DNA from 2 places in the Peribacillus sp. S4 genome. Region 1 is predicted to be linked to the other one. Evidence: a T-box and tRNA genes for the amino acid it is inferred to sense, from the RefSeq annotation. Region 1 holds a T-box; the other holds one or more tRNA genes.

The links. The T-box of region 1 lies ahead of glyQ (glycine--tRNA ligase subunit alpha). A T-box ahead of a tRNA ligase gene usually reads a tRNA of that ligase, here a tRNA-Gly.
Region 2: it has a tRNA-Gly gene. The T-box ahead of glyQ (glycine--tRNA ligase subunit alpha) is inferred to sense a tRNA for this amino acid. The anticodon was not compared.

The regions. Positions count from the first base shown of each region.
Region 1 covers NZ_CP175708.1:3,731,531-3,739,622, reverse strand. The annotation lists gene ACJ9PY_RS17775 (HD family phosphohydrolase) at 1-1,063, shown strand, start outside; gene ybeY (rRNA maturation RNase YbeY) at 1,060-1,536, shown strand; gene ACJ9PY_RS17765 (diacylglycerol kinase family protein) at 1,514-1,891, shown strand; gene ACJ9PY_RS17760 (cytidine deaminase) at 1,931-2,329, shown strand; gene era (GTPase Era) at 2,322-3,251, shown strand; gene ACJ9PY_RS17750 (YqzL family protein) at 3,351-3,494, shown strand; gene recO (DNA repair protein RecO) at 3,528-4,280, shown strand; T-box leader at 4,339-4,515, shown strand; gene glyQ (glycine--tRNA ligase subunit alpha) at 4,611-5,507, shown strand; gene glyS (glycine--tRNA ligase subunit beta) at 5,494-7,563, shown strand; gene ACJ9PY_RS17730 (helix-turn-helix transcriptional regulator) at 7,725-8,092, shown strand, end outside.
Region 2 covers NZ_CP175708.1:923,405-931,496, forward strand. The annotation lists gene ACJ9PY_RS04435 (NADP-dependent oxidoreductase) at 1-801, shown strand, start outside; gene ACJ9PY_RS04440 (YbjN domain-containing protein) at 1,239-1,652, shown strand; tRNA gene ACJ9PY_RS04445 (tRNA-Gly) at 1,843-1,916, shown strand; gene ACJ9PY_RS04450 (hypothetical protein) at 2,191-2,400, shown strand; gene ACJ9PY_RS04455 (hypothetical protein) at 2,629-2,790, shown strand; gene ACJ9PY_RS04460 (hypothetical protein) at 2,844-3,044, shown strand; gene ACJ9PY_RS04465 (hypothetical protein) at 3,273-3,473, shown strand; gene ACJ9PY_RS04470 (phenylalanine--tRNA ligase beta subunit-related protein) at 3,731-4,399, opposite strand; gene queG (tRNA epoxyqueuosine(34) reductase QueG) at 4,505-5,644, shown strand; gene ACJ9PY_RS04480 (amidase domain-containing protein) at 6,068-6,925, shown strand; gene trmL (tRNA (uridine(34)/cytosine(34)/5-carboxymethylaminomethyluridine(34)-2'-O)-methyltransferase TrmL) at 6,993-7,481, shown strand; gene nfsA (oxygen-insensitive NADPH nitroreductase) at 7,558-8,092, shown strand, end outside.

The sequences.
Region 1 (8,092 bases):
AGCAATGATCATATTGTTAGGTTCGTATGGTACGATTATATTTAATGGTGATACACCTGGAAATCTGGATTTCTCGATGGGGCTTTATATCATTTTCGGGGGATTGACGGCAATCATCATCCTATCCAGGCCCAATTTCAAATCAAAGGTGCTGGTAGCGGGGCTGTTGTTGTCTTTAATCAATATGGCATTTGTTTTTTCGCTCATCTTTATTATGGACAGCCATTATACTAGAATGGAGTACTTGTATTATGCTTCTGCTGCCATAGGTTCTGGAGTGGGTGCAGCCGTTTTGACAATGGGCCTGTTACCGTTTTTCGAGGCTGGTTTCGGGATTTTATCATCGATTAAGCTTATCGAGCTCGCGAATCCCAATCATCCGTTATTGCGGAAGATCTTGATTGAGGCTCCGGGTACATATCATCATAGTGTAATGGTCGCCAATTTGGCGGAATCGGCTTGTGAAGCCATCGGCTCGAATGGCTTGCTGGCAAGGGTCGGCAGTTATTATCATGATATCGGTAAAACGAAGCGGCCGCACTTCTTCATCGAAAATCAGATGAGTGAAGAGAACCCGCATGATCGGCTGCAGCCGGAAACGAGCAGGGATGTCATCATTGCCCATGCCTTAGATGGCGGGGAGATGCTGCGCAGTCACAAATTCCCGAAAGAGATTGTGGATATTGCAGAGCAGCATCATGGAACCACATTATTGAAATTTTTCTACCATAAGGCAAAAAAACAGGATGAGTCCACACTCGAGGCGGCCTACCGATATCCCGGGCCGAGGGCGATAATGAAGGAAGTGGCCGTCATCGGCATAGCCGACAGTGTGGAAGCTGCAGTGAGGTCGATGAAGCACCCAACTCCGGAGAAGATTGAAGAGCTGGTAAGTTTCATCATTCAGGACAGGATTTCTGATGGACAATTTGATGAATGTGACATTACTATGAGAGAATTAAGTATCGTGAAGCATTCCTTATGTGAATCGCTGAATGGTATCTTCCACTCCAGGATTGAATATCCGGAGCCGGATAAATTAGGACAGAAGGTGAAAGAATGATTTTAGCTATCGATTTAATGGATGAAACGAATGAAGTAACGGAGGAAGCTCAGCAGCTTGTTGAAAGCATTCTTCAATTTGCGGCAAGAAAAGAAAACATTGAAAAAGACACCGAGCTGTCTGTTACATTTGTAGACAATGATAGGATTCGGGAAATCAATAAAGAATATCGTCATAAAGATTCAGCTACAGATGTCATTTCTTTTGCGCTTGAAGAAATGGGGGAAGATGAAGTGGAAATTGTCGGAGCGGAAATGCCCCGCATGTTAGGTGATATCATCATTTCCATTGAACGCACGAAAGAACAAGCTGAAGAATATGGTCATTCATTTGACCGGGAACTTGGATTTTTAGCACTGCATGGTTTTCTTCATTTATTGGGATTCGACCACATGAATGAAGAAGATGAAAAAGTGATGTTCACAAAACAAAAGGAGATCTTGGAAGAATATGGACTTTCAAGAGAAGGATAAAAAAAAGTATCCTTTATTAAAAAGTTTCTCTTTCGCCTGTCAGGGAATTTTGGAGGCTGTTCGGACTGAACGCAATATCAAGATCCATTTCGCGTTAACGGCAATCGTCGTATTCTTTGGTTGGCACTTCTCATTGAATGGGATGGAGTGGCTTTTCATTTTGGCGGCCATAGCCGGTACGATTACGTTGGAGCTCGTTAATTCCGCGATTGAAAGGGTAGTGGACCTGGTAACGGACCAAATCCATCCGCTTGCCAAGCAGGCAAAAGATATTGCAGCCGGAGCTGTATTCATATATGCTATATTTTCTATAATAGTTGGATTGATTATCTTTTTGCCTAAGGTTGGCCTGTAGGTTGCCGAAATGGCACTCAATTTGAAAGGAAGATGTGAATTGAATACAAAAGAATTGATTGAGGAAGCTAAAAAAGCAAGGGATAAAGCTTATGTGCCTTACTCCAAGTTTAAGGTGGGGGCAGCCCTTTTAACCGCTGATGGAAAGGTCTATCATGGTTGTAATATAGAAAATGCTGCATACAGCATGTGTAATTGCGCCGAAAGGACAGCTTTATTCAGCGCTTATGCCCATGACGATAAAAAATTCACCAAACTTGCAGTCGTGGCGGATACCGATGGTCCCGTCGCTCCATGCGGGGCATGCAGGCAGGTTATTTCAGAACTGTGCGAAAAGGATATGCCGGTCGTTTTGACCAACTTACATGGGGATATAAAAGAACTAACAGTACAGGAATTGCTTCCAGGAGCTTTTTCACCGGAGGATTTAAATGGATAAACTATTTGACGATACACAAGTAAAAGGTTACAAATCAGGTTTCATTTCAATAATTGGACGACCTAATGTTGGAAAAAGTACATTTCTGAATCGGGTCATCGGCCAGAAAATCGCCATTATGAGTGATAAACCGCAAACTACAAGAAATAAGGTCCAGGGTGTACTTACGCAAAACGATTCACAAATGATTTTCATCGATACACCCGGCATTCATAAACCAAAGCATAAGCTTGGCGACTTCATGATGAAAGTGGCAACGAATACATTGAAGGAAGTCGATTTGATTCTCTTCATGATCAATGCGACTGAAGGATACGGACGCGGTGACGAGTTCATCATCGAAAAACTTCAATCCGTAAAAACGCCTGTTTTCCTGGTCGTAAACAAAATCGATGCGATGCATCCAGATGATTTACTTCCGATCATTGAAAAATATCAACAGCTTTACCCTTTTGCGGCAGTCGTTCCGATTTCTGCGCTTGAAGGAAATAATGTGGATACACTGCTTGAACAAATCAAAGAGCATCTGCCTGAAGGTCCCCAGTTCTACCCAGCTGACCAAGTGACCGACCACCCGGAACGTTTTATCATTTCCGAATTGGTCCGCGAGAAGGTACTGCACCTGACACGGGAAGAAATTCCACATTCAGTGGCTGTTGTCATCGATTCAATTAAAAAGATGGACAATAGCGACACCATCAATGTCATGGCGACTATCGTTGTCGAACGGGATTCACAAAAGGGCATTGTCATCGGAAAGCAAGGGAAAATGCTTAAAGAAGTCGGCAGCCGTGCCAGGGTGGATATCGAAAACCTATTGGGCTCTAAAGTTTTCTTGGAACTGTGGGTGAAGGTACAGAAGGATTGGCGTAACAAAGCAAGCCAGCTTCGCGATTACGGCTTCAATGAAAGCGAGTATTAATTAACAAAATTTACGCGTCATGAAAGTTAGGAAAACGGTCAAGCTAATCATATGGTCGGATATTCATATTGCTAGTTAAAAATGAAAGGTGGGCTTTATATGTTGGATTTTACCTGGGAATTATTCACTGAAACAGGTAATGTGGACACCTATTTGCTGTTTAAGGAGATAGAAGTCGAGAGACAGGAAAGACACTTGGGATTGAATGATGAGCTAGCAGAAATTGATTTTCCTGTTTCATAGGTTAGCCTTGGCGAGCATGGGTGGTGTCTTGGTATGCTCCAAAAATGTGAGGGCATTGTCATAAGGCGAACTGCATATGGAGAAAATAACAAAATCATTACTATATATACCCGTGAGCTAGGGAAAATTGGCGTCATGGCGAGAGGGGCCAGTAAACCTAACAGCAGGCTTTCTGCCGTCACACAGCTTTTTTGCTCCGGGTATTTTCTTGTAACCACATCAACCGGACTCGGCAGTCTTCAGCAAGGCGAAATGGTCGATTCACTCCGTTTCATAAGGGAGGATCTTTTTGCCACCGCTTATGCTTCATATATTGTTGAATTGCTTGATAAAAGCGTCGAGGATAAGAAACCGAATCCATATTTGTATGAATTGCTTTCGCAAACCTTGCATTACATAAACGAGGAATATGACGCGGAGGTTTTGACATTCATTTTTGAAATGAAGATGCTGCCCGTCAATGGGATTAACCCAGTGCTGAATCAGTGTGCCGTATGTGGTGAAACGGAAGGGGAATTCTCCTTCTCGCTTCGGGAAGCGGGCTTTATTTGTCACCGCTGTCTGGGGAAAGACCCTTATCATTTTAAAATTTCACCTGCAGCCGTCAAATTGCTTCGGATTTTTTATTATTTAGATTTATCGAGGCTCGGAAACATTTCCGTCAAGCCTGAAACGAAAAAAGAACTGCGGAAGATCATCGATGCATATTATGAGGAATATTCCGGTCTGCTTTTGAAATCAAAAAAGTTCCTGAAACAGATTGATACGATGAAAGATATGTTTTAGGTTCTGACCTATTGACATTCCATGCTAGTTTGTATAAAATTCTAATCATCAAAATAAGAAGATTGCGTTGATGGAAAAGAGTATCTGTCATTCTCCATAAAAAGCGAACCCGGGACGGTGGAAGCCGGGATATGGATTTACAGGGAAGGGCGTTTCCGGAGCATGTTGCTTTGAAAAGAGGCCGTTTTGTAAACGGCAATTAGGGTGGAACCGCGGGTAAACTCTCGTCCCTATGCATTTCGCATAGGGACGGGAGTTTTTTGTTTGCCAAAATGTAATGGGTATCCGACCTATAATCTAAAAGCCGTTTAAATAACCTGGAGGTGTACGATGAATATTCAAAATATGATTTTAACGTTACAAAAGCATTGGTCTGAGCAAGGCTGCATATTGATGAATGCTTATGATGTCGAGAAAGGGGCAGGTACGATGAGCCCATACACGTTCCTGAGAGCCATTGGACCGGAGCCTTGGAGCGTGGCTTACGTAGAGCCTTCCCGCCGTCCTGCTGACGGTCGTTATGGTGAGAACCCTAATCGACTGTATCAGCATCATCAGTTCCAAGTGATCATGAAGCCGTCGCCTGACAATATCCAAGAGTTGTATTTGGATTCATTACGTGCTTTAGGGATAAATCCGCTCGAGCATGATATTCGCTTTGTGGAGGACAATTGGGAAAATCCATCCCTAGGGTGTGCCGGACTCGGTTGGGAAGTGTGGCTTGATGGAATGGAAATCACGCAATTTACATATTTCCAACAAGTGGGCGGCCTTGAGTGTAAACCGGTTTCCGTGGAAATTACATACGGGATCGAACGTCTCGCCTCTTACATTCAAGATAAGGAAAACGTATTTGACCTGGAATGGACAAATGGATTCACTGTTCGCGATATATTTGGTCAGCCGGAATACGAACATTCGAAATATACGTTCGAAACCTCCGACCTTGACATGCTGTTTCAGCTTTTCACGATGTATGAAAAGGAAGCGCATCGACAAATGGAAGAAGGACTTGTACATCCTGCATATGATTATGTTTTGAAATGTTCCCATACATTTAACCTTTTGGATGCCAAAGGTGCCATCTCGGTGACGGAAAGAACGGGTTATATTGCCCGGTGCCGTAACTTAGCGCGTAAGGTTGCAAAAACCTTCTATGAAGAGCGGGAAAAATTAGGCTTCCCGATCCTGAAAGTGAAAGGGGAGAATACAAATGAGCAAGCGTGATTTGTTATTGGAGATTGGATTGGAAGAGCTGCCTGCCCGTTTTGTGACAGCATCAATGAAACAGTTGTCAGATAAAGTACAGCGATGGCTTACGGAAAAAGCGATAGAATTCGGGTCGGTTGAAGCTTTTTCCACACCAAGACGTTTGGCCGTATTGGTGAAGGACGTGGAAGAATCCCAAAAGGATATCGAAGAAGAGGCAAAAGGTCCGGCCAAAAAAATCGCGTTGGACAGCGAAGGCAACTGGTCTAAAGCAGCATTGGGATTCGTCAGGGGTCAAGGCATGACTTCAGAGGACATATATTTTAAAGAACTCAAGGGTGTTGAATATGTCCATGTGAATAAATTCATAAAAGGACAGCAGACCGTTCAGCTTTTATCTGAGCTTGCTGAAATCATCAGCGGCATGACGTTCCCGAAAAATATGCGCTGGGCCAATCAGGAGCTCCGCTTCGTCCGTCCGATTAAATGGCTGATTGCCTTATTTGGCAATGAAATAGTGCCATTCAGCATTGCTGATGTGGAAACGGGCCGTGAAACAAAAGGACATCGTTTCTTAGGCAATAGCGCCATCATCGAGCAGCCGGAACGGTACGAAGATACGCTGACAGAACAATTTGTAATGGCAGATCCAGATAAACGCCGGCAAGTTATATTGGATCAGATTAAAGAGCTTGAGCAGGAGAAAGGCTGGATCATCCCTGTCGATGAAGATCTGCTTGAAGAGGTAAATAATTTGGTAGAGTATCCAACGGTGTTATTTGGACATTTTGAAGAAGAATTCCTTGAGCTTCCTGCTGAGGTACTTATCACATCAATGAAGGAACACCAACGTTATTTCCCTGTTAAAGATCAAGAAGGGAACCTGCTTGCTTACTTTGTAACCGTGCGCAACGGCGATGACCGCCATTTGGATAAGGTTTCTAAAGGTAATGAAAAAGTATTGCGTGCCCGCTTATCGGATGCAGCATTTTTCTATAAAGAAGATCAGAAAAAAGAGATTTCGGATGCTTTGAAAAAGCTTGACAGCATCGTTTATCATGAAGAAATCGGTACATTGGCCGAGAAAACTGCCCGGGTAACTGAAGTGACCGGTGCTCTTGCGGATGCTTTGAATTTAAAGGCGGAAAAAGAAATGGCGCTTCGTACAGCGGCAATTGCCAAGTTCGATTTGGTAAGTAATATGGTTTATGAATTCCCTGAATTGCAAGGGTATATGGGTGAAAAATATGCTCTCTTAAAAGGGGAGGCCAAAGAAGTGGCCGCGGCTATCAATGAACATTATATGCCAAGGCATGCGGATGATGCTGTACCGCCTTCAGTCATTGGCGCGGTTGTGAGTTTGGCTGAAAAAATTGATACATTGTCTTCGTTCTTCGCTATTGGCGTCATCCCGACAGGTTCCCAGGATCCTTACGCATTAAGAAGGCAGGCGAGCGGTGTCGTCCAAATTCTAGCTGAGAAGAAATGGAATATTTCATTAGAGGAGCTTATTGTTTTAGGTCTTAAAGGACCGGAATCAAAAGGTATCTTAAAACGTGATCTTGAAGAAGTTAAAGCGGATATGTTCACATTCTTTAAAGCACGTGTCAAACACATGCTTCAAGAACAGCAAATCCGTTACGATTTGATTGACGCAGTTTTGTTCAATGAGATCGGTTATATCCACTCAATCGTGGAACGTGCACATGTATTGGATGCGAAAAAAGAAGAAGCAGGCTTTAAGGAAAGCCTGGAAGCTTTAAGCCGGGTCATGAACATTGCCGTAAAATGTGACAATCAGGTGACAGTCGACCCTGCTGCCTTTGAAAATGATCAAGAAAATGCGTTATATGTAAAATATCAAAAAGTGGCAATGCGTTATATGGAATCTAAAGATGAGAATGAGCGGTTTGAAGAGCTTGTTTCGCTTCAATCGGAAATAGAGTCATATTTCGAGAATACAATGGTCATGGCAGAGGATGAAGCAATCCGCAACAACCGTTTATCCTTAATGAAGGAAATCAGTGATTTGGTTGCAGGTTTTGCTGCCATGAATAAAATCATCCTTACATGATCGAAAGGATGTATGGAATCGGAAACCCTTTGAATATGGGTTTCCGATTTCTTAAAAAGATAAATGATCAATAAATAGGACAAAAATGCCCTAATTAAATTATTTAGTATATAATTATTAAATGAATAACTTTTGTTACTTTACTCTGCGAAAGCAGTGGGGTGGTGATTATAATCCAATTGAATAAGCGTCAGGAACAAATTTTACAAATTGTAAAAGAAAACGGACCGATTACTGGAGAACATATTGCGGATAGATTGAACCTTACCAGGGCGACACTTCGCCCGGATTTAGCGATTTTAACGATGGCAGGTTTTCTTGATGCCCGGCCCAGAGTGGGGTATTTTTATACAGGCAGGTCAGGGACACAGCTTTTGACAGATAGCCTTAACCATCTTTATGTACGGGACTACCAATCGATACCTGTCGTCGTTGACGAGGGCATTTCCGTATACGATGCAATCGTCATGATGTTTTTAGAAGATGTCGGAACAATGTTCGTCGTCGATAAGCATGCATTGCTTGTTGG
Region 2 (8,092 bases), 2.8 Mb from region 1:
GTTGCTGAAGTTGTTGAGTCGAAATCAAATTCCTTCAAACAAGGGGACGTCGTTGTTGGGAATATCGACTGGGCAGAATACACAGTTGTCACTGAAAAGGAAATCCGTGTGATTGATCCCAAGGTGGCTCCGGTCACAACTCATTTGGGGATTCTTGGAATGACCGGTTTAACTGCTTATTTTGGTTTGCTTGATATTGGTAAACCTCAAGAAGGTGAAACGGTAGTCGTTTCAGGAGCAGCTGGAGCAGTTGGTTCAGTAGTCGGACAAATTGCTAAGATTAAAGGTGCGAAGGTTGTTGGCATCGCTGGTTCGGATGAAAAACTTGAGTACTTAACAAAAGAGCTCGGGTTTGATGGAGCCGTAAATTATAAAAGTGATAGTTTTGCGACAGATTTAGCCAATGCTGTTCCTGATGGAGTCGATGTTTATTTCGATAATGTGGGCGGCGAGGTGTCCGATGCTGTTTTTACACTTTTGAATGCGAATGCCCGAATTCCATTATGCGGGGCGATTTCCTCATATAACGCGGAAGGAAAAGATCTAGGACCGCGTCTGCAATCGGCAATGATCAAAACCAGTGCACTAATGAAAGGTTTCACAGTTGGAAATTATGCTGCTAGATTCCAGGAGGGTGCTACGGAATTAGGTAAGTGGCTTCAAGAAGGAAAGCTGAAGTATGAAGAAACGATTATTGAAGGGTTCGAAAACACACCGGATGCATTTTTAGGTCTGTTTAAAGGAACGAACCTCGGAAAACAGCTTGTAAAAGTTGCGGAACCCGAATTCGCTCAACTATAAGTTTTATGGAAATATAGCTGAGGAAGGTTCTTCGTTGTGATTTTTAAGGAGCAATAACAAAATCGGCCTTTTTTCGATATTCAATCGGGAAAAGGCCGATTTCCTTTCTAGTAAAATATATTAGTGGTATCTCTTAAACCATTTGAAGGATAAGCCATGACGATAGCGGCAGATAAAGGTCGACCACTTACGAATAAAGAGTTCCTGAAATGGAAGGATACTCAAAAATCCGCCAGGTAATTTTGGACCTGCAAGTAGCGCTTCAGTTTTGCGGAGAAGCAACTGGATAACCAATCCAGGAAGGGAGTTCATATATGACTCCCTTCCTTTTAAGGTCGCCCCTGTTAAAAGGAGGAAATTGGCAGGATAATAGAAAAGTCTGTAAAAATGCTTGTTTTCATTATAAAATGGACTTATAAACAGAAAGGTGATGAACCATGTCAAACGTTGCTAAATTTCGTGATTTTTTAACTAGTGAGAAAATCTATATGAATGAGTTGAATGAAGATGGCACCACCTTTTTTAGAGCCGAGCAAAAGTTAAAGGACGGGTGGAAGGTCCTTTTAGTATTTGCTTTCAATCAAGATGAAAATGTGGCGGACTTATTTTGCTTTAATGTCGCCGAGTTGAAGAACCCTGAAAAGAAACAGGATGTACATACACTGTTGAATGAATTTAATGCTAATTTCAGGTATTCCAAACTGTATGAAGAAAATGGGACCATTTCGATTCGTTATTCATACTCCATTGAGGGGGATATCGTACCGGATCTGGCGTTCAGGAAGTTAATCATGCTGCTTGAAACGGCACAGCAGGTTTATCCGCGTTTAATGGAAGTCATTTGGTCTTAAATCATCATATAGGATGAAAAAAGTTCTCTGAATCAGAGGACTTTTTAACATACTTACTAGAGTGAATGAATATATTAACGTTACAATACGCTAATTATTAATTTTTTTTAAAAACCTATTGCATTTTTTCACATTAAACTATATAATTAATTTTGTTGATTGGTAATTCGACAAACTTCTACAAGAATATGCGGGTGTAGTTTAGTGGTAAAACCTCAGCCTTCCAAGCTGATGATGAGGGTTCGATTCCCTTCACCCGCTCCAATACATACTCATAACGTAGGGTTTCGTTACCTGGAGAACGAAGCTTTGCGTTTTAATATTATTACAAGAATTCTACTGTTTACAGTGGGATTTTTTTATTGTCCAAATTCCCTGCATTTATCGAAGCGGTAATACAGTAGTCATACCCGAAAAATTTTTGATTCATCCTTCATCCGGGAGTGCGGGGATTTCGATGCAGCACAAACTTAGTCAATATGATTAACTACGTTAGTAGAATCAGTTTGAATAAGTTTGTGCTTTTTTGTTAAAGGGGATGAGAAAGGCGTACCAGGCTTATGTAGCATCGATGATTATCAATCGAAAGGCAGAAAGTAACCATTGCAAATCGGCTGCCGGGACCCCGGAGACGTTTGCTTTGATGAGGCTTGGCAGACAGTCGGTGGAAAGGGAGCGGATTTCTGGAATCGACTGGAATGAAATATTAAGAAAAAACCGTAGGCTGGACATCCCGAACCAAGTTTAAGACGATGTGATCCTTGAGTTTTTTTACATTAATCCTTAAAAGATGGAAGAAATATGCGACACTCCTGCCGAGTAACTGGCTAGCCGAGATCCCGGAGACGTTTACGTCGAGGAGGCTTGGCAGACAGTCGGCGGAAAGGGAGCGGATTTCTGGAATCGACTGGAATGTAATTTAAGAAAAAACCGTAGGCTGGATTCATCCCGAACCAAGTTTAAGACGAGGTGATCCTTGAGTTTTTTTACATTAATCCTTAAAGGATGGAAGAAATATGCGACACTCCTGCCGAGTAACTGCCTAGTCGAGACCCCGGAGACGTTTACGTCGAGGAGGCTTGGCAGACAGTCGGCGGAAAGGGAGCGGATTTCTGGAATCGACTGGAATGTAATTTAAGAAAAAACCGTAGGCTGGATTCATCCCGAACCAAGTTTAAGACGAGGTGATCCTTGAGTTTTTTTACATTAATCCTTAAAGGATGGAAGAAATATGTGACACTCCTGCCGAGTAACTGGCTAGCCGAGACCCAGGAGACGTTTACGTCGAGGAGGCTTGGCAGACAGTCGGCGGAAAGGGAGCTGATTTCTGGAATCGACTGGAATGAAATATTAAGAAAAAACCGTAGGCTGGACATCCCGAACCAAGTTTAAGACGAGGTGATCCTTGAGGTTTTTTACATTAATCCTTAAAGGATGGAAGAAATATGCGACACTCCTGCCGAGTAACTGGCTAGTCGAGACCCCGGAGACGTTTACGTCGAGGAGGCTTGGCAGACAGTCGGCGGAAAGGGAGCAGATTTCTGGAATCGACTGGAATGTAATTTAAGAAAAAACCGTAGGCTGGATTCATCCCGAACCAAGTTTAAGACGAGGTGATCCTTGAGTTTTTTTACATTAATCCTTAAAGGATGGAAGAAATATGTGACACTCCTGCCGAGTAACTGGCTAGCCGAGACCCAGGAGACGTTTACGTCGAGGAGGCTTGGCAGACAGTCGGCGGAAAGGGAGCTGATTTCTGGAATCGACTGGAATGAAATATTAAGAAAAAACCGTAGGCTGGACATCCCGAACCAAGTTTAAGACGAGGTGATCCTTGAGGTTTTTTACATTAATCCTTAAAGGATGGAAGAAATATGCGACACTCCTGCCGAGTAACTGGCTAGTCGAGACCCCGGAGACGTTTACGTCGAGGAGGCTTGGCAGACAGTCGGCGGAAAGGGAGCAGATTTCTGGAATCGACTGAAAAGAAATTTTTAAGAACCTTTTTCACTGGTTTTATTAAGTGGAACAATAATGAAAAAACCCCTTCCGATTGTGGAAAGGGTTTATTTCCGTAATTATCCTTCCATAATCGAGTAAGTCCCTTCACCACCGTGGATTTCAAGGAACATATCCATCAAGGATTTCGTTAGCTGATTTGCTTCCGTGGTTGAAGTATTGGGTTGTAAATAAATGATTTGGATGGCTTTTTTCGTTTCCTCAGTGACTTTCGTGCGTTCTGAATCAACGTAGGGACTTCCGAATGCGCCAGCATGATCGGCTGAGGTAATCATATTTTCCATGGAATTGAAGCGGCCGTTCAAACCGTCATACCCATCTGCCCCCTCGCCAATCTTGATCGAGATGTCTCCCATTAATTTTTCAGCATCATAAATGCCGATCGGAACTTCATATAACAATGAGAAGAAGTTATTCAAATCGATGGCCGAATGGATGGGCGTCAAGTAATTCTGTTTTTTCACGCGGCGGTATAGGGCTTCCACGGAGGGACGATACCGTGATGGGTTTGTTCCTGTAGCCTTGAAAATTTCCCGCCACACTTTAATGCCGGAAAAGTCGGTCAATTCCTTTTCTTCAAGGTCGAAGAAAAGAGCTTCCTGAAATAGTTGAAGTCTTCCTTTCACCATTTGCGGGGAGGGACCGACTTCGATGTTTTCATATGTAATGACCCCGACTTTAAATTCAGGGATTTTACTGCTAAGATTAGCTGATACGGTAATTTCCAACCGTTTCACCTCCAAAAATGATTGCAATTAGTTTATCATAGATAGCAATGGTTTGAAATGGATTCAAGCTTCAATGGGAATACTGAATGAACGTAGGTGATTAATATGGATATGAACTCATTCAAGCAAGAAGTGATTTTATATAGTAAGGAAATCGGCATCGATAAAATCGGCTTTACTTCGGCTACGGCTTTCACCGAACTGAAAGGTCGGCTGATACGTCAACAGGAACTGGATTACCAGTCAGGGTTTGAAGAAGCCGATATAGAAAAAAGGGTAAGGCCTGAATTGATATTCGATAAACCGCAATCCATCATTTCGATTGCGCTTGCTTATCCTTCGAAATTGAAGGATGCTCCGCAAAGTACAAAAAGTGAACGCCGCGGGATCTTTTGCCGGGCGTCTTGGGGAACGGATTATCATACCGTTCTTCGTAATAAATTGCAGTTACTTGAGAATTTCATTAAAGATAAAGTGCCCGGGGCAATGATGAAGTCCATGGTTGATACGGGTGAGTTATCAGATAGGGCAGTGGCTGAGCGTGCAGGTATTGGCTGGAGTGCAAAAAACAGTATGATCATCACACCGGAGTTCGGGTCTTATGTATACTTGGGAGATATGATCACCAACCTGCCATTTGAACCGGATCAACCGATGGAAGATCAATGCGGGACATGCAATAAATGTGTCGATGTTTGCCCGACTGGAGCGCTCGTTCAGGGCGGGCAGCTAAATTCCAAGCGTTGCATTGCGTTCTTGACACAGACAAAAGGTTTCCTTCCGGATGAGTTCAGGACGAAAATAGGCAATCGTTTGTATGGATGTGATACATGCCAGACCGTTTGTCCGAAAAACAAAGGAATGGATTTTCATTTTCATGAAGAAATGGAACCCGATCCCGAGCTGGCGAAACCGCTGTTAAAACCCCTGCTTACAATTTCAAATCGGGACTTCAAAGAGACATACGGCCATGTATCTGGCTCTTGGCGCGGTAAAAAACCAATCCAACGAAATGCCATTTTAGCATTGGCCCATTTCAAAGATGAAACGGCATTGCCTCTATTGATACAGGTCATGAAGAATGATCCGCGACCTGTCATCAGGGGGACGGCGGCCTGGGCAGTTGGGAAAATTGGCCGGGAGCAGGCTGTTTCCGCATTGGAAGAAGCACGAATGAAGGAAAAGGATGAAGAGGTATTGGCGGAAATTGAGAAAGGACTGCAGTTTACCTTGGAAACAAAATAATATTTAAAATGCAGCCGCCTCGTAAATATAACGGGGCGGCTTTTTTGCTTAGGCTCTTTTCGTAAAGATTGGTTGTTTTTAAAACGAAACTATTTAAGGTTGATTGGAGCGGAAGTGCGAGACTCCTGCGGGAGCAGCGGGACAGGTGAGACCCCACAGGCGTTTACGCCGAGGAGGCTCACCGCCCGCCCCGCGGAAAGCGAGCATCTGGAGGGGAAATCAACCACACCGCACTACTTGGTAAATAGCAACAAAGTATGTGAAAACAGCCTTTGCTTAAGATATTCCGGTTCCTTCAAGGAAAATCTTTATAAAAAGTTTCATTATGGTTAAGGATTGAAACTCCCACATTTATGAAGTTGTGTTTTTGTCCATGCCTCGTACATACACATTAGCATAGATGGTAAGAAGGAGGGCATGAACTTGAGGGAACAATTGCAACGCCTTTTACAAGAAAGAGTGGAGTTTTATACTACAGATGATCTGGAACGGGGTGAAAGGAAGTTACATTTGAAGAAGAAAATGTTGAGGAACCGCGCCGCCGAAATTGTTCGGGTGAATGCGGCAGGCAAGGTACATTCGAAGAGAAAGGAAGACAGGGATACAGTCCTTACTTATCATGTCCATCTGCAATATTTATTGAAACAGGAGGATTCATTTTATATAGAAGAAGAAATGGAAGAAAGGGAGGCACGGTTTCGAAATGGGTATATAGTGGATGAAAATGAGTTGATTCCCAGCTTTGAAACCGAAGAGGCACCGCCAAAATGTGATCCAGGCGCAGATCGTCTCGCATATAGGTATGATCGAATGAAGGCCGTTCAATATGCCGAGCGTTGGTGGAATGAATTCAATCCGGCTTATTATAAATTCACCGATGATTGTACGAATTACATTTCACAATGTTTACATGCAGGGGGAATACCGATGTGGGGGGCGCCAAATAAAAATAAGGGCTGGTGGATAAGGGGGAAAAGCTGGAGTTATACATGGACGACAGCTCATTCTTTATATCATCTGCTTAAAGCCGGGAATGCCATCAGGACAAAGCAGGTGGAGTCGGCCAAGGAATTGAATTTGGGCGATATCCTCTGCATAGATTTCGAAGGGGACGGACGGTTCGACCATAACTTGATTGTAACGGCGAAGGATCAGGACGGGATGCCGCTTGTGAATGCACATACGATGAACAGCCGTCACCGATATTGGACGTATGAGGATTCAACAAGATATACACCGAACATCGTTTATAAATTCTTTGTGATTTTGGATGGAGGGTGATAGGTTTTTAGTCTTTTTTGTTTAATGCTATAATTAAGATGAAGTTCAAACTAGAGGTGAAAATGAAGTGTCAATACATGTAGTTTTATATCAACCACAGATTCCAGCAAATACAGGAAATATCGCAAGAACATGTGCAGGGACGGATACGTCTTTACATCTCATTCGCCCGCTCGGTTTCTCGACGGATGACAAACAGCTCAAACGGGCCGGGCTCGATTACTGGGAAAATGTAAAGATCCATTATTATGATTCGTTAGAAGAGTTTTTTGAAAGAAACGCCGGCGGCGAATTTTATTACTTGACGAAATTTGGGGAGCAGCCGCATTCCAGCTTCGATTACAGTGATCAAGAAAGTGAGATATTCTTCATTTTTGGCCGTGAAACGACGGGTCTCCCGAAAGATCTGATCCAAGAAAATATGGATCGGTGCCTGCGGATTCCAATGACGGATAAAGTACGTTCCCTTAATCTGTCGAATACGGCAGCCATCTTGGTTTATGAAGCACTTAGACAGCAAAATTACCGTGAATTGGATTTGAAAACAAAAGGTTAAGTTTCATCAATACTGTCATCGGGGGCATTTTAGCCCCGATGATGGATACTTTACATATTCTTTAGGGGTGGGAGCATTGAATAACATTATTGAGAAGATTTTAGATCACCGTTCCATTCGTTCCTTTGAGGACAAGTTATTGTCTGGGGAGCAAATCAATACGATTGTGGAATGTGCCCAAGCTGCATCGACTTCAAGTTATATTCAAGCGTATTCAATCATAGGGGTAACCGACCCGGAAAAGAAAGCCAAGCTTGCCGAACTTGCCGGACCACAGTCATATGTAGAGAAGAATGGACATCTATTCGTCTTTTGCGCCGATTTATATCGTCAGGATATGGTTTCCGAAATGGAAAACACGGACCTGTCCGAATCAATTGAAAGTACCGAGAAATTCATGGTTGCCTGTATTGACGCGGCTCTAGCGGCCCAAAATGCAGCATTGGCGGCAGAATCGATGGATCTAGGCATTTGCTATATAGGCGGGATCCGCAATAATCTCCCGGAAGTGTCAGCGATTTTGAATATACCGCATCGTGTTATACCATTATTCGCTCTAGCGGTCGGATATCCGAAAAACCGTTCGGATAAAAAGCCGCGCTTGCCGTTGT